DNA from 3 places in the Xylanibacillus composti genome. Region 3 is predicted to be linked to each of the others. Evidence: riboswitches for the same ligand, from Rfam matches in the RefSeq annotation. Region 3 holds a riboswitch; each other region holds the start of a gene.
What was found. Region 3 has a riboswitch for cobalamin ahead of XYCOK13_RS02725 (ABC transporter substrate-binding protein). Riboswitches for the same ligand answer to the same signal wherever they lie in the genome.
Positions count from the first base shown of each region.

Region 1 (7,139 bases), on a different contig from region 3:
CCAATCCCAGTACCGTCCATTCTCCACCAATGCTGCCTACCCCTGGTGCTGGTATAGTTTCCTGCATGAAAGCAGCCGTTTTCTCAATTTGCTGTTGGACCGCTTCCTGGATTCCGCTTTTCGTCCCTGCAGCTTCATTCTTACCGTCGTCGCGAGGCTTCTCCTGACTCGTTCTCTGCCCGCCCTCATAGTGATAGGCTCTCAAGGCCACGACAATCGCCATTTCTCTGGTAGCCTTCACTTTAGGGGTGAACTTCCGATCGGCATCGACCCGCATCATTTCCGCCTCGACCACGGTCTGCACGACAGATTGAGCCCATGATGAAACCTCATGCAAGTCGGCAATTTCCTCTTGCCCCCCGCCCGATTCAAGCTTTAAGGCCCGTTGAATCATGGCAGCCATTTCTTCGCGGCTGATTTCCCGGTGGGGGTAAAACGCTTGATCGTACCCTGACGCCAACCCTTCTCTGTAAGCCGCTTGAATATATGGGTAGAACCAGTCGTTCTCTTGAACATCCGCAAATGAAACAGTCTGGTCTCCGTCCAGCTCGTAACCAAATACCGATACCAGCATTTTCGTAAATTCCGCTCTGGTGACATTCGCCTTCGGATTGATTTTGCTGTTCGAGCCTTCGACGAACCGCAACTGCGTCGCTTCTTTCACCGCTTCGTACGCCCATGCGGAAATGAGGCCTGCATCCTCATATACATCTTCCAGCTGTATGTTTCCGGAATCGCTCGCATCAGTCGCATACAGGACAAAGGTTGTAAGGAAATTGGTTCTGAGAATCAGGTCATTGCCAGAGACATAGGCGAACACTTGCTTCTCGCGATCCCGGGTTGCCTGTCTTCCCCTGTCCTCGCTGCTGTACAGAGGAATCGGGACAAACACATGATTCTCCAGGTAGCCTGCTTGAAGTCCTGCTTTCCCGTTCAGCGTAAGGGTAATCAGGTTGTCGAAGAAGACAGCTTCCTCCGAATTCCCCATGACAAAGGCGTCCACGAACCGACCCTTCTGTTCAGACACAATGGCGTTCACTGCGCTTGTCAACGCTTCATCCTGCTGATCCAATTGTGTAAATACTTCTATCTTCGCGCTTTCGGAAGCAAGCTTGGTCCCTTTATCGATCACGAGCAACTTGCTTTCTTCCTGCACCTTCAAGTTGGGAAGGCTATCCTTCAGCACTTCCAAATCCAGGAGAACCTTGGCAGATCTCTGCTTAGGCAGCTTAATGGTGATAGAGTCGGCACTCTTCAAGTTGTTGGTGAGGCTTACTACATAATCTTCGCTTATATTCTCCGGCACTTCGATGACCGGATGCTGGCCTCCTGCTGCCGCTCCGCCATACATGCCAGGAAACCCGGGATTTTTGGGTTCCTCCCACTTGCTATTGTCTTCTCCCAGATCTTCTCCAAGATTAGTTGTATAACGCCACTGTACTACATCCCCATCTTTTAATTTATATTTGCTTGCTCCGTAACTTGGATAGACACCGTTGACATTATACATCCAGCCGCTTTCGCTGCCGTGGTCAAACTCGCCGTCACCCTCAATAGATTGGACATACACGCTGTCATATTGAGCAAAATACTCAAATTCATAGGCAATGCCGCGACGATCCATTTCTCTTTTTAGTACATCCCACACACTTTCACCGATATGGAATTCGACTCGTGTCGGATTTAACACATAACCCTTTTGAATAGTCAACTTGTCGATGGACAGGGTAACGTAGGCTTGGCTCGGTGGAATGACTCCGCCACCCGTACCACCGCCGGGACCGCCAGCAGAACCATCATCGGGATCGTCGCCAGAACCGTCGTCGGGTCCACCGCCAGATGGGCTTTGCGCGCTAGCCGAATAGACGATAAAGTCGGTGAAATGCTTGGTTTTTACGATTAAATGGTTTCCGCTGTCGTAGGCATATTCGGCCTTGCCGCTCCTCTCCCCGTCGGCGTCGCTTGCGAACTTCTCAATTAGTCTAAGCGTCCCATTCTCCATATAAGCCGCCGACTTGCCTTTTGCACCAAGGAAAGTAATGGTGACATAACGGTCAAACTGGATTCTTTCGTCGCCGCCCAGAGATATGATTTGTACAATCTCATCAAGCTTTTGGTCAGAGGGCAGCGATTGACTCAGCTTGTCTGTCACTGCGGCATTGGCATGTTTGAACGTTAATAATTCAAGTGCAGCAGGATCGCCGCTTGTAATGGCGGCCCCTTTCGGAATTTCGGCAGCGACGTCCCCTTTCTCGACCTTTATTCCGGGCAAGCTGCTGTTTTTCGGCAGATCAACGGTGACCTTGGAACGATGCGCTGCAGGTATTTTTATAGTGATGTCCTTGCCGCTGTCCCCCGCTGCAACCGGGATGTTCACATCCCGGCTGTCCGCCGGTACTTCAAGCACCGGCTTGTCCCCTGCCGGCAGCGGAAGCTCTTCCGGTTGTCCAACCTGCACATGGTAGATTAACGTATATGTCACATCGGATTTGTTGCCGGCCGCGTCGGTTGCTTCCACTCGAATCGTGTTGGTGCCGACAAGTAGAACTGCGTAATACGAGCCGTCTGTTCCTGTCAAGATCTCGCCGTTGAGCATAACGGTAGGTTGGATGACAGGATCCACATTATCCGTAACGCTCACCGTGAACAGCACTTCATTGCGGCTAAATACCTGCCCATCTTCTATTCCATGGATCAAAATCGTCGGAGCCGTTTCATCTTTTTCCTCCGGTTCTGATGGGACATCGGTCATGTCGTAAAGGCGGTTCTTCCCTTCGACAAATCGATCATAAGCAACAAGCGCATAAGTCCCCTGGTCGGTAGCCATGCCATCTACGGAGCCTGATTTCACGTGCTTGAAGCCGCCTTCCGGCACGGCAAACTCCATCAGCGCGTCTAGAGCAGATCGGCCATTCTTCCTAAACCTTGGATCCTTGTGCGGGTCTATCTTCAATCCAGTCAAGGCAACAATGACCTGAGCCACACTTTCGCTGCTCTGCGATCCCCAAGCCCCATATCCGCCGTCTTCCAGCTGTGCGCTTGACAACCAGGCAACCGCCCGGTCAATGGCTGCTCTGACTTCGCCATCTGTTTCATAGTAGGGAGTCAGCCCCTGGATGGCCATGGACGTGATGTCCGGGTCCGGAACCGATCCCCACAGCGCCCATCCGCCGGCATTCGCTCCGCCTTTGTTGACTTCCCGATCCAGAATATATTGAATGAGCTTCTCCCTAGTCGTTTGCTCGGCTACGCCTTCCAGCACAGGCACGTCAAAGTTTTGGGAATCCAGGGCGATCAGCGCGAAGATTGGCCCGTTGATGCCTTGCCTGATCACAAATTGGTAATCGGCCAGCGCTTCTTTAATATCATACCCGGCAACATTGCTGACATCTTTCCCGATCGCCACAAGCCCCAGCATTAATCTCGAATGCTCTGACCCTTTGTTGCGGTCGAGCTTGCCCGGGTGACTCGGATTGACCATCAATTGCTTGACGGCTTTCTCCACGTTCTCATAATAAAGGTCATAATATCCTTCCGGCACGGGATAATTCGCCCTGGCCAATGAGAGAATCGACCATTCGCCCCCTCCTGTGCCAAAGGTAGGGTTACGGACTGTTTGGACAAGGTAAGCCAGATTTTTGTTCAGTTGTTCTTTCGGTGCAGCCGCTTGCGGGTCGCCTTCCTCCTCGGGATAGCTTATCGCAACCGTGTAAAGAGTTGCCCCCGAAGAACTGTTCATGCTCGGCCACAGCGGATCGCCCACACCAATGATAATTTGGCTGCCTTCTGCAACAGGAATCGCTTCGGTCCGCTTATAGCCGGATGACGAAGCATCATAGGCATCCAAATAGACTCTAACTTGATAGTTCTTATTGGCTGCTGTTGGGGTTACCACAATTTCAGTGATCCCCTCATGGATATGTAGCGTATAAGTTGATTGTTCTCCGGAAAATTGCGGGGAAAGCTCGCCCGAATCAAAGAACAGCGATTTTAACGAAGTGTCCTGGTTATAAAAGGAGCCGCCAAGGTCCTCCCCATAGCCGTTAGTTGTATATAGGATGCTGATGATATCGCCATCTTCAATGCTCGTGGCACTGAAGCCCGCATTCGTAAACCAGTCATTCAGCGTGCCCATCCAACCGGACATAGGGCCTCCGTCGAATGCCGCCAAACCATGAATGTTTGATATATAGCCGGCAGCTACTCCTTCGGCGGCGATGTTGTTTTCAGCCAATGCTGTTTCCACAGCATCCATCATAGTAGCGCCGGCATGAATGTCCACCGGATACTGGTCCAGCAAGGTCCCTTCCCATGGCGCGCCGTCTGCGACCAAATATGTGCCATTCTCAATCGTCACATAGACCGTTCCGGCTTGCTCAATCTCCAGAGCCTCTGCCGTGAACAGATCGAATTCATCGAGATGTCCGGGGTCCTCCCCATAAACTTGTTCAGCTACAGTGGCTGCCTCATCTTGACTGAAAGACTCTGAATCGAGCTGTTCAGCTGCATGGACAGGATTTCCGCCAGCCTCGTATCCGCCCTCATCCGCATAGCTGGCCAAGCCATAAAACATATTCATGATTAACGCTAAAATTAAAACTATGGACCCTATTCTATAAAATGCTTTGAAATCGTTTGACATTGTTTTTTTGTCCTCCTGAATGATGAAAATTCACAAATCTTACGTGCAAAATAAAAACACCTCTTAACATAAGTTAAGAGGCATGAGAAAAATATGAAATCCGAAATCTCGCATTTTCCATTCATTCACCTCTCCATCGTCCGTAGAGTTACTTGGTGTAGGCAACAGGCAGGTCTTCTGGCTCAAGCATCATCATTCTTGCCGCCTTCCCAGTTTCCCAGTGGCATATGGCAAGAACTCCTCTTTTACAGTGGCGGGACCGCGTGGGAATTGCACCCACTTCCCTATTATCCAAGCACAACTCGATGATCGAATCATGCTCGGCACCTGTTCCAACGCTATTCAATTCTAGAACTATAAACTACTATAGCTTACTTTCCCGTTCCTGTCATTTCAATTCGAGCTATAGATTGATTCCCCAATCCAGATGAGCGCATGGGAAACCGAATGATCGATAATATTCCACCATCGACTTGCAGATCGTAAAAATAAAGTCCGGCTTCGACGTCTCGATGATGGCCATAACTATGGAATCCGTATACAGTGGGTCTTCAACAGACCAATAGATGTGCGGCAGACGGAATTGATCCACGCATTCGCGCAACCACTCTTGAATATATAAGGCCTGCTCATTTCCCCAGCCATTCGTAATGAAAGATCGCTGAATAGCCTAGATTTTCGAGGCTCTCTTTTCTCTAATTCCCTTATTAAGAAATCTTCCTATTTGATTCATCCGGATTTTTTCGACCGATTCTGCATGCTTGTCATGCGAAATCACCCTTAATAAAAAACTGGTCAAGCAACAGAAAAGTCGCCTGACCAGTTAACCAAAGTTCAGTTTATGGTATCTGTCTAACCCTGCATCTCAACAAACCTTCCTCAACTACATTTGCTGTATCCGCAGTTGGTGCAGTTTTTGCAGCCTTCGCTGTTAATGAGCGAGGCGCCGCCGCAGGAAGGACACAGGTCCAGCGATTGGCGAATGGTCGCATCGCCAGTATGCTCCGGCGCTTCTGCCGCCGGGGCGGGCGTTCCGTGATCCGCATTTCCTTCGTAATGCGCATAGCCGGAGGAGGCGCTGCCTGCTTCCAGGCGCTCCAAGTGAATTTCCAGCGACTTGGCAAGCGCGTCGGCGATCGATTCCACGCGGTTCGGGCCGAAGCCGATCGCGCCGGAGCCGCCGATACCCTTCAAGTGCTTGATAAGCAACCGTTCCTTCTGGCCATGGTCGCCATAGCGCAGGAACAGGGAGCACACCCGTCCGAGCGCCTCGGACATAGCGAACACGTCGGAGCCGGCCTTGCCCACGTTCAAGAAGATTTCGGACGGAATGCCGTCCAGATCGTTGATCGTAATATATGCTACACCCAGCGGGGTGTTGTACTTGTATGTCGAGCCGGACAGCACTTGCGGACGACGCTTGTACTGGCGGTCGAAAATTTGCTCTGTCTTGCTGTCGATATCCACCTTCAACGATTCACTGATCTGATCGAACGCCTTGACATCAGCATTCACAGCTGTTCCCTGATCGGCTTCAGCCTTTGCTGCCGGCTGCGCGGCTTCTTCCTTCTTCTCTTCTTTCTTGTCCGTATGGAGCACCTGCTGGTCGCGGCTGCCGTCACGGTAGATGGTTACGCCCTTGCAGCCAAGATCGAAGGCCAGCTCATACAGCTTCTTCGTCTCCTCGACCGTGAAGTCCGCCGGACAGTTCGCCGTCTTCGAGATCGAGCTGTCTACCCAGCGCTGGATCGCAGCTTGCGCACGAATATGATCCTCCGCCTTCAGATCCATAGCGGTTACGTAGTAGTCCGGAAGCGGCTCGTCCGGATGCTGATCCTTCCATTCCTGGGCGATCGGCACGAGCTGCTTGTCGAAGCCGAGACGGCTCTGGCGATAATATTCAAAGGCAAAGTACGGTTCAATGCCGGTCGAGGTGCCGACCATCGTACCCGTGCTGCCTGTCGGCGCCTGGGTAATGACGGTGACATTGCGAATGCCGTTCTTCTTGATCGCCGCTCCCACCTCTGGGAACTCGCTGACCATGTTCTTCATGAACCCGCTCTGCAGGAACTTGTCCTTCACGAATTTCGGGAAAGCACCCTTCTCTGCTGCAATCTCCGACGAAGCGAGATAGGCTTCCTTCGCCATAAAGCCATACAGCTTATCCAGGAATTCCATTGATTCCGGGCTGCCATAGCGAATTTTCAGGCGGATCATAAGCTCGGCCAAGCCCATCGAACCAAGGCCTACGCGGCGTTCATTCTGCTGATTCGCCCGATTTTCCTCGAAGTGATAAGGTGTCTTGTCGATGACATTGTCCAGGAAGCGGACGGAATAGCGTACCGTCTTGCCAAGCTCTTCCCAAGCAACATCGTCTTTTTCTTCATCGTAAAACTTCGACAGGTTCACTGCGGACAGGTTGCATACGCCCCACGCTGGCAAGCCCTGCTCGCCGCACGGATTCGTGCATATAATCGGATTGAAGTACCAGCTGTTC
Region 1 is NZ_BOVK01000051.1:72,202-79,340, forward strand. It holds gene XYCOK13_RS16830 (S-layer homology domain-containing protein) at 1-4,579, opposite strand, end outside; cobalamin riboswitch at 4,793-4,987, opposite strand; gene XYCOK13_RS22445 (DUF3880 domain-containing protein) at 5,046-5,309, opposite strand; gene XYCOK13_RS16835 (adenosylcobalamin-dependent ribonucleoside-diphosphate reductase) at 5,522-7,139, opposite strand, start outside.
Region 1: it holds a riboswitch for cobalamin, as region 3 does, so the genes downstream of both, XYCOK13_RS16830 (S-layer homology domain-containing protein) here and XYCOK13_RS02725 (ABC transporter substrate-binding protein) in region 3, are expected to answer to the same signal.

Region 2 (7,139 bases), on a different contig from region 3:
TCGAGCAGTCGGATTATGCGAATGGCACATACTTCGCCCGCTATGAGCAGAACGATTACCGTCCGGCGACAGACAAGGTCAAGCGCCTGTTCGAGGGCATCGCTGTTCCCGGGCCGGAAGATTGGCAACGGTTGAAGGAGGAGGTTGCCCGGTATGGCCTGTATCATGCATACCGGCTGGCCATCGCGCCGACACAGAGCATCTCCTATGTGCAGAACGCCACATCCAGCGTCATGCCGATCGTGCAGCCGATTGAAACGCGGACCTATGCGAACTCGACAACGTATTACCCGATGCCGTATTTGAGCGCGGACAACTTTTTCTACTACAAATCGGCGTACCAGATGGACCCGTTCAAGATGCTCGATTTGATTGCAGAAATTCAGGCGCATATCGATCAAGGCGTGTCCACCATCCTGCATGTCAACAGCGATATTTCGACCCGGCAGTTGGCCCGCTATTATATTTACGCCGCGAAAAAAGGCTTGAAGTCACTTTATTACACGCGGACGAACCATCTGTCCGTCGAGGAATGCGTCAGCTGTTCCGTCTAGGCAGCCGATGAATAGGGGGATGTGCGACGATGAAAGCAGTGAACTGGAATCGGCCGGACGATGATTTCAGTCTGACCTTCTGGAACCAAAATATTATGCAGTTCTGGACAGAAGAGGAAATACCGCTGTCTGATGACAAGATGGCGTGGCTGTCCTTGAGCGAAGCGCAGCAAGAGCTGTACATCAAGGTGCTTGGCGGTCTGACCTTGCTGGATACCGTGCAGGGCGGCGTCGGCATGCCGAAGATTCTGGAGCATGTGGACGGACTGCAGCGCAAGGCCGTGCTCGGCTTCATGGGCATGATGGAGCAGATTCATGCCAAATCCTACAGCAGCATCTTTACCACCTTGGTATCCAACGAAGAGATTGATCGGGTGTTCCGTTGGGTGGAGGAAAACCGGCATTTGCAAGTGAAAGCAGAGACGATTGCTCAATACTATAGCGCCATCCATACGAAGAAGGATCTCTACTTAGCGATGGCGGCTTCTGTCCTGCTGGAAAGCTACCTGTTCTACAGCGGATTCTTCTATCCGTTGTACTTGGCGGGACAAGGCAAGATGACAAGCAGCGGTGAAATCATCAACCTCATTCTGCGGGACGAGAGCATTCACGGTCTTTATGTCGGGGTGTTGGCCCAGGAGGTGTATGCGGAGCTGGACGAGGACGAGCAAGCCTCTGCGGATGAAACGCTGCTCGGGCTGCTGCGTTACCTGCACAGCAATGAAGAGCAATATACGGAGGAGCTGTATGCGGCTGTCGGCTTGACTGACGAGGTGAAGGCCTTCCTCCGCTATAATGCCAACAAGGCGCTGAGCAATCTTGGGCGGGAGCCGATGTTCCCGGATGAGGAGATCAACCCGATTGTGCAAAACGGCATCAGCACGCATACCCGCCAGCATGACTTTTTTTCCACCAAGGGCAACGGTTACGTGCGAACGATCCATGTGGAGCCATTGAAGGACGAAGATTTTCAATTCGACTTGTAAGGCGGTCTGCCGCGGCTTTTTCCACATCGCAACAGCGGCACACAACGGAATACCAGCGCAAACAGGTGCTGGCTGGAACTAGCGAGTGTTCAGCCAGCTTAATAGGGAAGTTCGGTGCAAATCCGACGCGGTCCCGCCACTGTGACAGAGGAGTCGCAGCTTCATGCCACTGGTTACGGAAGTAACCGGGAAGGCAGCTGCCGATGAAGACACTGCAAGCCAGGAGACCTGCCTGTTTGGACAACACTGCTAGACCAATGCCGCAGCCGAGTGCCGGTATTGGTATGGCCCTGCGCAAGACGGGGAGCGAACTCGCTCCCTGCCCTGCCGCAGGCGGTTTACCTACGGGAGATAGGGAGGTGTTAGACGGCAACCCACATAACAGATGAATGGGCGTCTTTCCCCTGCTTGACTACGGGGATAGACGTCTTTTTTTGTTGATTCAAGTTACGCTGAGGCAGCTTAGCGGCCAAATGCGGACAGCGGGAGCGGATGGCGAATGCATCCGCTTCAGGTATCGCAGGGAGTTGGGCGACGATATTGGACAATTCCCAATCCAAAGCAAACAGGAGGCAGATAGACTATGGGGGAAACGGTGACAATTGGCAATTTGGGCTACCCGAGGATAGGAAGCCAGCGTGAATGGAAGAAGGCGCTGGAGGCGTATTGGGCAGGCAAGCTGGAGGAAACGGATTTTTTGCAGGAAATGGCGCGCATTCGGCTGGAGCAGCTCGAGCTGCAGAAGGACAAGGGAGTTGAGCTGATTCCCGTCAACGACTTTACCTTCTACGACCACATGCTGGATATGGCAGTCATGTTTGGCATTGTGCCGGAACGATTTGCTTATAAAGGAGGACAGGTGTCTCTTGACACGTACTTCGCCATGGCGCGCGGCAGCAAGCAAGCCGCTGCTTGTGAGATGACGAAGTGGTTCAATACGAACTACCACTACATCGTGCCGGAAATTGGCGGCCAGTCGCCAGCGCTGACCGAGAACAAGCCTCTGGCCGCTTACCGATTCGCAAAGCAGCACGCAGGCATTGCCGGCAAGCCGGTTATTGTAGGGCTGTACACCTTTTTGAAGCTGTCCAAAGGCTTCCAGCAAGCGGAGCTTGGGCAGAAGGTCGGGCAGTTCCTTCCCGTATACTTGCAAATGCTAAAGGAACTGGAGCAGGAAGGCGTGAACTGGGTGCAAATCGATGAGCCCGTGCTTGTTACAGACGTGAGTGACGAGGACATGGAGCAGGTAGAGCGCATTTATCGGGCCATTGCACAAGAGGTGCCGGGATTGCACGTGATGCTGCAAACATACTTTGAGGGCGTGGACCGATTTGAACAGGTGGTGCAGCTTCCCGTTCATGGCATTGGACTTGATTTCGTGCACGACCGTGAGACCAATCTGCAAGCGATCGCCCGATACGGCTTCCCGCGGGACAAGCGGCTTGGCGTAGGGCTCATTGATGGGCGCAGCATATGGCGTGCGGATCTGGACAGCAAGCTTAGGCTGGTGGAAACGCTGGCGCAGTCTGTTCCTTACGAGCAGATGATCCTTCAGCCTTCCTGCAGTCTGATGCACGTGCCTGTATCTACAGAGCCGGAAGAGAAGCTGGACCCGGTGATCCGCAAGGCGCTGGCTTTCGCCAATGAAAAGCTGGATGAGCTGAAGCTGCTGGCCAGAGCGATTCGGAACAGCGCTGAGGCGGCAGGGGAACTTGAGGCTAGCCGCCAGCACCTCGACCGGTTCCGGTCGCTGCCCCAGCGCAACCGTCAGGATGTGGTCAGCCGGCAGACAGAGTGGGCGAAGCTGCAGGACAAGCGCAGTCTGGTCTTCGCGGAGCGTTTTCCCCTGCAGCAGGAGAAGTGGGGCCTGCCGGTTCTGCCGACCACGACGATTGGAAGCTTTCCGCAGACACCGGAGGTGCGGCAGGCGCGGCTGCGTTGGCGGAGAAACGAGTGGGATCAGAGCCAGTACGAGTCATTCTTGCAGGAGCAAATTGCCTCGTGCATTCGGCTTCAGGAGGAGCTCGGTCTGGACGTGCTGGTTCATGGCGAATTTGAGCGGACAGATATGGTGGAGTTTTTCGGAGAGAAGTTGGATGGCTTCATATTCACGCAGAACGGATGGGTACAGTCTTACGGCTCGCGTTGCGTAAAGCCGCCGGTGATCTATGGTGATGTCGCTTTTCGGGAGCCGATGACCGTGAAGGAAAGCGTCTACGCACAATCGCTCACTTCCCAGCCAGTGAAGGGAATGCTGACAGGTCCGATCACCATTTTGTGCTGGTCATTCGTGCGCGATGACAGGAGTCGGGAGCAAGTGGCGAATCAGATTGCGCTGGCGCTGCGCCAGGAGGTAGAGGCGCTCGAAGCGGCGGGCATCGAGATGATTCAGGTGGATGAGCCGGCGCTGCGGGAGGGATTCCCGCTGAAGGAGCGAGATCGCGAGTCGTATCTGGACTGGGCAACCCGGGCATTCCGCATCGCTACCTCTAGCGTCAAGGATACCACGCAAATTCACACGCATATGTGCTACTGCGAATTCCATGATATTTTGCACGCGATCCTCGCACTTGATGCGGATGTCATTTCTATTGAGACGTCCCGCAGTCATGGGGAATTGATTGCGAAGCTGGAAGGGGAAGGCTACGACCACGGCATAGGCCTTGGGGTTTATGACATTCACAGCCCGCGCGTGCCAAGCACAGCAGAAATGATGGATATTATTGAACGGGCGCTGCAAGTGCTGGACCCGGCATTGTTCTGGGTGAATCCGGATTGCGGCTTAAAAACAAGAGGATTGGAGGAAACAAAGGCAGCGCTTGCGAATATGGTGGCGGCTGCCCGGGAAGCCAGAAGGAAATGGCTATTGGCGTCAGGATAGAGCGGACAGGCAGAGGTCTCCCGATACGCATGAGTGTATCGGGACGACGCTGCTTTTTTATTCAATGCATCGAAGGCGCGTCGGAACCGCCGGGGAAGGTGCAGGAGCCGTTCAGAATCGGTTTAGAAAGCGTTGTTATAGTGATCAGAAAGTCCTAGTTCTAGGCGGGAAAGGAAGGAGGCTGTAGCCTAAACAACAAGCTGAATATACACGGCGAATATTGCCAATCTGGCCGGATGTGCCTGCCCGCCATTGGGCGCCGAAGGACAGTCATGAAGCATCGCAGGACCATGAGATTAAGTCGAGCAAATAGATTACAGGCATGCACCAAGAGGCCTCCATGGTCGCCCAGGCGATTGCGGAGGCCTTTTCTCTGAAAAATAGAGATAGGCATGCAGAGGAATATCGGTTATACTTCAAAGATTCAGACGACATAGAGAGGGAACTATGGAGAAGCGAAATGTAGTCAATATGCTGCTGGCTATGATGATGGTGGTCTTTCCTATATTCGGCTTCATTTACATTCATCAAGACCACGTAAGGCAGCCCCAAGCGCAAAGCGGCTGGATGGACTTAAGAAGTTCGCAGTTGCATGCTGGAACAGTACGACTCGATGGGGAGTGGGAGTTTTACAGCGGCCAGCTGTTGATGCCGGAAGATTTCGAACCAGCCCCGGACAGCGGTCGGGCAGCACCAGCCAACGGGATGCTGGTGACCGTGCCTGGAGCCTGGAATCGTTATCTAAATGAGGCTGGCGAAGGAACCGGGTACGGGACATTTCGGCTGAGGGTTATGCTTCCTGAGGCGAAAGAAGCTGTATACGGCGTTCATACGACGAATATCCGCATGGCCAATCGGATTTTTGTCAACGGCCATGAGGCGGGCTCCAGCGGTATGCCGGACACAGAACCGAACGGCAAGCTTCAGGGCAACATTCCCTACACGGGCTTTGTTCCGATAAACGACGATTACGCGGAAATCATCGTACAGGTGTCCAACTACATATACAGTACGGGCGGCATGATCGGTACGCTTCAGTTCGGGGAAGCGAAGGCGATTCAGAACAGCAGAGAAAGGGCTGTATACGCTGATGTGCTGACCGTAGCCAGCCTGGTCATCCCGGCAGGCTACTTCCTTGCGCTATACCGGCTTCGGAGAGAAGAACGATCGCTCCTGTTTTTGGGGATGTTCAGTTTTGGGGCAGTTATATATGTATTGACCCATGGAGAGAAGCTCATCGATCTCCTGATTCCTTCCTTGGATTACGGCTTGGTCATCCGCATGCAGTGGATTTCCTCGGCGCTGATCTATTATTTTTTGTTGCGCTACATTGATTTGGCCTTGCCGGGGGCGGTACATAGGCCGGTGCTCCTCCTTGTCCGGCTGTCGACCGTGGCATTCATTGGAATCGGAATTGCGGTGCCGACGCTCACATTCTCTAGCTGGGAAGGAATGGTGATCACCTGCGGCCTGCTGGTAATCGGGTATGTGATCATGCGCATGCTGCCTCGTCTGGGAACCCGCCAAAGTCATGTCTTTCTTACATCGGTCAGCGTACTGAGCATCATCGTTATCATTGTGCTTCATATGATGAGCTTGCTGGGCAGGCCCCAATTCGCGGCGCTCATTCCCTTCGAAATGTTTTTCTTCGTAGCAGCGCAGGCGCTACTGCACGCGAAGCGCTTCGCAGAAACCACGAAGGAATCGGAGGAGCTGTCGCAGCGTCTGCTCACATTGGACGGACTTAAAGATGAGTTTCTTGCCAAGACTTCCCACGAGCTTCGAACGCCTCTGCACGGCATTATCAATATGGCTTACTCCTTGCAGCAGGGGGCGGCCGGACCGGTATCGGCAGCGCAGGCAGCGCAATTGTCCCTGGTGGCCTCTACAGGCAGGCGGTTGGCGTTGTTGGTTGAGGATATTCTTGATTTCTCCAAGCTTAAGCATGGGGAGCTCATCCTGCATCGGCAAGCTGTGCATTTGCCGTCGGTTGCCCAGTCCGTGGTGGATGTAGTGGCGCTGCTGCAGACGAGGAAGGAGGTCCGTTTGGTTCAGGATTGGCCGAACGGGCTGCCCTTGGTGCAGGCGGACGAAAATCGGCTCCGGCAGATTTTGTTCAATCTGCTCGGGAATGCCGTGAAATTCACAGAACGAGGAACGATTCACCTGCAGGCGGAGCACGAGGGAGCGTTCGTCCGCGTCTCCGTGACCGATACTGGCATCGGCATTGCGCGCGATAAGCAGGAGCAGATTTTTCAGGCCTATGACCAGAGCGGTTCGAGCGGTGCAGGACTCCGCGAATATGAGGGTACAGGTCTGGGGCTCAGCATTGCCAAGCAGCTCGTCGAGTTGAACGGCGGGAAGATTTGGGTGGAGTCCGAGCTGGGCAAGGGCGCTGCCTTTCATTTCACAATACCGGTAGCGGCAGCGGAGCCTGTCGAAGCCGAGGAAGCGGTTATGGAGAAGGCGCCTTTGCTTGCCGACGATACGGGGGCAGCCCCGTTCATCGCCAATCCCCCGAAGGAAGAACGGGAAGGAGAGCCAGCGCATGTGCTTCTTGTCGACGATGATCCGGTCAATGTACAGGTGCTGGTCAATTTGCTTTCTCTGGACGGCATCCGCACTACAGCGACTGCCAGTGCCGAAGAAGCGTGGCTGGCACTCTCGGAAGCCGGTCCTTCGCTTGATTTGGTCATCGCCGATTGGATGATGCCGGAT
Region 2 is NZ_BOVK01000018.1:56,753-63,891, forward strand. It holds gene nrdE (class 1b ribonucleoside-diphosphate reductase subunit alpha) at 1-554, shown strand, start outside; gene nrdF (class 1b ribonucleoside-diphosphate reductase subunit beta) at 584-1,540, shown strand; cobalamin riboswitch at 1,587-1,790, shown strand; gene metE (5-methyltetrahydropteroyltriglutamate--homocysteine S-methyltransferase) at 2,124-4,421, shown strand; gene XYCOK13_RS07950 (hybrid sensor histidine kinase/response regulator) at 4,869-7,139, shown strand, end outside.
Region 2: it holds a riboswitch for cobalamin, as region 3 does, so the genes downstream of both, metE (5-methyltetrahydropteroyltriglutamate--homocysteine S-methyltransferase) here and XYCOK13_RS02725 (ABC transporter substrate-binding protein) in region 3, are expected to answer to the same signal.

Region 3 (7,139 bases):
ATTTCGCATCCTCCAGCAGGACGGGCGTCAGCAGCGCAGCCGGACCATTCACGCTCCACGGCATCCGATGAGCAGCCATCTGTTGGATAAGGTGAGGCTCGGCAAGAGAATACCCGATACGAAGACCCGGCAGCGCATACATTTTCGTCAGTGAACGGGTCAATACGAGATTCGGGAAATCGTCCAACAATGACACGATGGAAGCGTCCGGCTCTGCTACGAAATCGATGAACGCCTCATCTACAATCAACAGGGTCTCTGTTCGTTGAGCGTGCTCCAGCAGCCGGACGATACAGTCGCGAGGGAGCAGCTCCCCGCTCGGATTGTTCGGTCTGCACAAGAACAAGCCATCAACAGCGGAAAAGCGCCGCATGACCTCTTCCACAGGGAACGGCTGATCCGGTTCCGCTATCAACAATTGTGTGCGCACGCGATAATGTGCGCAGGCATGCTCGTATTCGGCGAAAGTCGGGTGCACGATAAGAGCAGTACCTCCCGCAAGCAAGCGAGCGGCAAGAAAAATCGCCTCCGCCCCTCCGTTCGTCAGCAGCACTCGGTCCGGACTCGTCCCGCTATGGGCGGCAACAGCTGCAACCGCTTCATTGTAGTCCGGGTCCGGATACACGGTCATCTGCTCCAGCAAGGCAGGCCACAAGCGCCTGACCGAGTCGGGCGGACCGAGCGGATTGATATTGGCGCTGAAATCGAGCAATTTCTGTTCTGCGGGCATGCGAAATAGCTGGCGTATGCGATCAGGTTGCCCGCCATGCAGCGGCCATTCCATGTGCATCCCGTCCTTTCCTGCTGACATATTGATAAACTCCATAAGAAAATCCGGTCAAGTCGTGGTGATCCAAGCCGCCCATGCCGCCAAGACTGCCGCAAAGCCGATAAATACAATCCAGGCTCCGTGCATGAGCCAAACCGTCCAGCGGATATGTTCCGATCTGAGCGGATGCAGATGGTCGCCCATTCTTGCACGGTTCGATATGACCCCATGGTATGTATTTCGACCGCCTAACTGCACGCCCAGCAGCGCGGCCGCCATCGCCTCGGGCCAACCGCTGTTCGGGCTTGGATGCTTAGGGGCATCTCGCCGTACGATCTTCCATGCCTCAGCCCACCTCAGCTCAAGCCTGCCTGGAGCAAGCAATGCCGTCATGCCCCCGCCAATCCACATGCAAAGCGCCGTGATCCTTGCAGGGAGCCAGTTGGCCGCATCATCCAGTTTGGCAGAAGCCCGTCCATAATGCAAAAAGCGATCATGCTTATAACCTACCATAGAATCCAATGTATTGACAGCGCGATAAGCCATTGCCGCTGGCGCGCCGCCAATGACAGCCCAGAACAGGGGGGCGACGATGCCATCCGATGTATTTTCGGCGACAGTTTCAATCGTGCCGCGCACAATATCGGACTCCGCAAGCTGCTCTGTATCCCTGCCGACGATCATCGCCAATGACCGTCTTGCTTCCGGCAGCCTTCCTTCCCTTAAAGGCTTGTTCACCTCCCAGGCAGCGTCTGCCAAGCCGCGCATGGCAATCGTCGTATAGACGAGCAGGATTTCTGCTGTGAACCCCAGCCAGCCCGACAGCCGGTAACAAGCTGTAACAAGCAGCCATGCCAGAAGAAAGACCAGACCGGGCACAAAGACAGCCATGACGAGTCCCATCCCGACTTTGCGCGACTGCGATCCCCGATTCCATCGCGATTCCAAGAAACCGATCAGCTTCCCCATATAGACGACGGGATGCGGCATGCGACGGGGGTCTCCTAACAGCAAGTCGAGCACGGCCGCTCCCCCCAGCAGCGATAGAACAGTAAGAATGGCGCCGGCTAACGGCCCTGCTTCGTCAAAGACAGAGGCACCTATATAATAACCGTACAAGCTGTCTGCTCCTTTCTCTATTGTCTGCTTATGGCGTATAGTAGCTGCCATAGCAGCTTGTAACGATCACGAGCCCGGCTGCGAGCAGGGTGATCGTATAAAAGCTCACCGCCTGGTCTTCTCTAACGCCATGCGCGTAGCTCTGTAAACGGCGCGGCCAAGCAATTTGCCAATGACCGTTCCCGATCCTGCATAGGGAGTAGGCTCGCCCAGCTGTGTAGCCGCTATCAGCAGACTATCTGTGGAGGTCCCTGTTGCCATCGACTGTGAGCGGGGATCGCGCACATTCATATCGTGCAGGGCTTTCACTTTCGCCTCGGTTACAGTCAAGGCCGCATTGACCAGCGCGCCGTCTGTCAGATGTGCATCTGCGAATACCATCGTATTGATGGTGCCGGGAATGATGAACGGTTCAGGCGCGAGATCACTCGAAATGTCGACCGCATTTCCGGCTCCTGCCGTTACTACGGCCATTACCTGGTAAGGACCCGCTTCGTCTTCGACGACGGCCATATGCTTCAAGTGCACAGCCGTCATCATGCCCACGGCCTGCTCGAAGGGAATGTCCAGCTCCTCCATCCAATGGCGAATATCTGCAAGCGGATCCTTGCAGCTGTAATGCTTGTCCACATGAAAATTGCAAAAGTGCCGAATCCACTGCAGTCCTTCGCCGTTCACCCCGTTGGAAATCGTGCGCAGCGGATGATCGAACGCGATATGAATCAGCCGTTCATTCTGTTCCAGCCGGAACGATTCTCGGAATGGAGCGCGCTTCGGTTCCCTGTCATCCGGCTTCGGCGTCATGAACCATTGAGGCTTGGGGATCAGCGGATGGTATTGGGCAATAGCGCGAACGCCGTACACGCGTCCGATGGAAGCGCCATCCCGCAGCACGCTGACATCCCCCTGCTCGACAATTTTTCCTTCCCGCAGCAGCGCTACCTGATCCGCGTAAAGCGCCGCGACGTTCAAATCATGCAGAATAGCCACAACAGTCAAGCTGTCCCTGCGCTGCTTCTCTCTTAGCAAATCAAGCATTTCGTAAGTGTGACGCACGTCCAGATGATTCGTCGGCTCGTCCAGCAGAAGCAGGGTCGGCTCCTGGGCCAACGCCTTGGCTAGCAGCACGCGCTGCTTCTCTCCGCCGCTCAGCTCACGGAAAGAGCGAAAACGGTAATGCAGCACATTCGTTGTGCGCATCGCTTCTTCCACCGCTTCTATATCTTGGCGGCTTGCTGTTTTCAACAGCCCTTTTTGATGCGGATACCGGCCCAGCATGACGATCTCTTCTACTGTAAAATCGAAGGCAACCTGCTCTTCCTGCGCCAGAACAGCGATCAGTCTTGCCCGTTCTACCGAGGAATAGCTCTGAAGCGGAGCGCCGTTCAGCTCAATGTCACCGGCAGACGCCTTCAAAACGCCCGTCATCAGCTTGAACAGCGTGGATTTCCCGCTGCCGTTCGGCCCGAGGAGCGCGAAGAACGTGCCTTTCTCCACTTGCAGCGATATATCCTGTACAATCGGTCGGTCCTTGTCGTAGCCGCCGCTCAGACGCTGAAGCCGAATCATCCTCGCCCCCTCCTTCCTGCCTGCTGTCTAATTAACAAAAATGCAAAGACCGGAGCGCCAATCAAAGCCGTGATTACGCCGATAGGCAGTTCTCTCGGCGCTATTATGGTTCGTGCCAGCAAGTCGGCCAGAACCAGATAGGCCCCCCCAATGAGCATGGACAAGGGCAGCACGTGGCGATGATCGGGGCCTGTTACAAGACGTACAAGGTGGGGGATTACCAGCCCGACAAAGCCGATTGCCCCGGATACCGCGACAGAAGCGCCTGTCAGCAACGACGCGCCCAACAGAATCATCACTTTTTTTCTTCTGACACTGACACCCAAGTGCTCCGCGGACGCTTCGCCGAGGGCCAGGGCGTTTAATTCCCGCACATGCATAAGCAGCAAGAGCGCACCGATTATGGAAAAGGGAAGCAGGAGTTGCGCATAGCTCCACCCTCGCATGCCTACATTGCCCATAAGCCAATATAAAATTTGGCTCATGTCCTCACGCTGGCTCAGCGCGATAATCAAGGACACAATCGCACTCATGAAGGAAGTCATGATGACGCCTGATAAAATTATGGTTTCTACTGCAAAATTGCGACTGGACAAATGAGTCATGCCGAAAACAAGCACCAAGGCAACGAAACCGCCCAAGATCGCCATAACGGGAAGTGAGAACGAGCCCAATCCCCATAAAGTAAATTGAAAGAACAAGACCAATACCGCACCCAATGAAGCGCCCGATGAAACGCCGATAATATAGGGATCCGCCAATGGGTTGCGCAGCAGTCCCTGAAAGGCAGCGCCGGCCAGGGACAAGGAAGCGCCGATCAGCAAACCTAGCACAACGCGCGGTGCGCGAATATTCCAGATTATTAATTCTTGGCTAACCGGGATCTCGCTCATCCACGTCCAGCGAAGCACATGCTTGGCCAATATGGCCATAACCGTTTCGGCCGGAACCGTCACGCTGCTTGCCAACAGACCAAGAAGGGACGCGCCAATAGCGGTCCCTCCTGCGAATGCATACCAAAGCCATACTTTTCTCTTCATCATTGCCGAATTCCTCACGGTATGAAGATGTCCGGGTAGACGAATCTCGCCAGCTCTTCAACACCGTCTATTAGCCGCGGACCGGGTCGTGTCACAGTATCGCTGTCAACATCGTACACCTGCTGGTTGGCGACGGCCGGCACCTCAGCCCACCCCTCTCTGGCATATACCCCTTCGGACGGATTCTCTACATAGTATCCATACGTAGTTATGATGACATCCGGCATGAGGGAGACGATCTCCTCTTCCGTCATTTTCACCCAGCCAGTCTGATCGCCTGCCACATTCGCCGCATTAATGGCCTCGATCATCTCATGCATAAACGTCTCTTTGCCAGTAGTAAAAATGTCCGGCGCCGGCGATACCTCAATCCAAACGCGCTTCGGTGTTTCCACGGCTTCCGCCTTCGACTTGACCTCTGCCAATCGCTCCTGCATGTCCGCGATAATCGCTTCTGCCTTGTCCAACGTGCCAGTTGCCTTGCCGAACATGCGCATAGTCTCATAGGCATCCTCGAAGGATTTCGCTTCACCGGCTACAACAACATCAATGCCTGCTTGCCGGAACGTATTCAATACGTCGGCATGTGTCTTGAAATGATATTGCGATACCAGCGCCATGTCTGGCTGCAGCTCGATGATTCGCTCCACATTCATGGCCTGGCCGCCTAGTTTTTCCTTCTCTTGGGCCGCTGCCGGATAATTACAGAAATTGGATACTCCGATAATCTTGTCCCCAAGGCCGAGCGCGAACGCGATCTCGGTATTGCTTGAAAGCAGGGACACAATCGTTTGCGGTTCTTCCTCGATCGTAATTTCTTCACCGCTGCCGTCTACAAGCACCGCAGGAAACGCGGCTTCGTTCTCCTCGCTTCCAGAGGCGCTCTCTATACCAGCCGGAGGTTCAATCACAGTGGCTTCGTTCGAACCATTGCCCTCATTGCTTTCGTTTGCGCCGCAGCCAGCCATCAGTCCGACGGCCAGCATGAGTAGAAGCACACTAACTCCCCATTTTGTCCAATGCCTCTTCATGTCCATCCACCCTTTGCCGAAATTTCCACACAAAAAACGCCTATCCAGGCTGGAAAGGCGTCGCTCGACAATTACGATAACTGCAGACAAGCTCAGAGCAGGAACGGCCGATTTCATCCGTTTGATCGAACCTTGTAGGCTCGAAGCTTGTCCACATCATTTCGAAATTGAGAAGCGCCTCTCCTCGAAGGCCGCTTATCTAAGACAAGCAGGCAGGTCTACTGACTTCGCGCTTCTTCGCTGGACATCTCCCTTCCCATACATACGTACAGTGGATTGCCGGATGCTGCTCCACGCTTACAGTGGCGGGACCGTGCCGGATTTGCACCGGCTTCCCTTTTCACTCTGAACCTTTACATTCAGAGAACCATGCTTGTCAAATATTCGTTTTTTGTGCATGCCTTATTATAGGCAATCCCTTCCTAGATGTAAATAGCAGAATCAGGAGGGAGAACTCGCACCGGAAATACCGGCGCTCTCGAAGGTCGCCATCTCCGCCAGCATGCGCACAGCCGATTCCAACAGCGGATAAGCAACCGCCGCGCCGCTTCCTTCTCCCAGCCTTAGCTGCAAATCAAGCAGCGGCTCCAGCCCAAGCCATTCCAGCACCGCTTCATGCCCTGGTTCCTGCGACCGGTGACCGGCTATGAGATAGCCGCGTACACCGCTTGCCAGCTTGACAGCCAGTACCGCAGCAACCCCGCATATAAACCCGTCCAGCAGAACAGGTTTGCGGCGGGCCGCTGCCGCCAGGATCGCGCCAGTCATCGCGGCGATCTCCAGCCCGCCAATCTTGCTGATGATATCAAGCGCATCGGCGGGGTCGGGTTTTCGGGCCTCGAGCGCTCGCTGGATCAGCGCAGCCTTGCGCTTTCTCGCATCAGGATTTAGCCCCGTTCCTGCTCCGGTCAGCTCCTCCGTCGAACGACCAGTGATGACCGCCGCTATGGCAGTGCTGCTCGTCGTATTGCCGATCCCCATCTCCCCGGGTATGATGCATTCGGCTCCCTCTTCGATTAGCCGGGCTGCACTTTCTATTCCTGCCGCAATGGCCTCCACCGCCTCTTGGCGGCTCATGGCATCCTCACGCGCGAAATTGCCTGTCCCTTCGCGAACCTTGCGCTGCCTTACCCCCTCAACCTCCGACAGGTCCGCCGCTGTGCCGACATCCGTAATGTCCAGCTTGGCGCCGATTTGCCGGGCAAACACATTGATCGCTGCCCCGCCCGCCGCGAAATTGCGAACCATCTGGCCCGTCACTTCTTGAGGAAATGCAGATACGCCTTCTGCCACAATCCCGTGGTCTCCCGCAAACACGGCAATGCCGGGCGGGAAAATTCGCGGCAAGGGCTGACCGGTTATTTCAGCCAGTTGAATAACGAGCGTTTCCAATCGTCCCAAACTGCCGGGGGGCTTCGTCAATCGCTCCAGCCTTTGCTTGGCCAACTCGCCGCTGGCCTGATCGAGATCGCCGATCTTCGCACAAATCTGCTCCAATGACATACTTGCATGCTCCATATACGTTCAACTCTCCTTACACCCAATTTATCCATTTGAGGCCGCATCCGTTAAAATTCGTTCTATTCTTTCCATGTCCAATTGCTGCTCCAG
Region 3 is NZ_BOVK01000006.1:193,405-200,543, reverse strand. It holds gene cobD (threonine-phosphate decarboxylase CobD) at 1-811, opposite strand, end outside; gene cbiB (adenosylcobinamide-phosphate synthase CbiB) at 839-1,888, opposite strand; gene XYCOK13_RS02735 (adenosylcobinamide amidohydrolase) at 1,994-3,457, opposite strand; gene XYCOK13_RS02730 (FecCD family ABC transporter permease) at 3,454-4,500, opposite strand; gene XYCOK13_RS02725 (ABC transporter substrate-binding protein) at 4,512-5,528, opposite strand; cobalamin riboswitch at 5,723-5,916, opposite strand; gene cobT (nicotinate-nucleotide--dimethylbenzimidazole phosphoribosyltransferase) at 5,970-7,046, opposite strand; gene XYCOK13_RS02715 (cobyric acid synthase) at 7,074-7,139, opposite strand, start outside.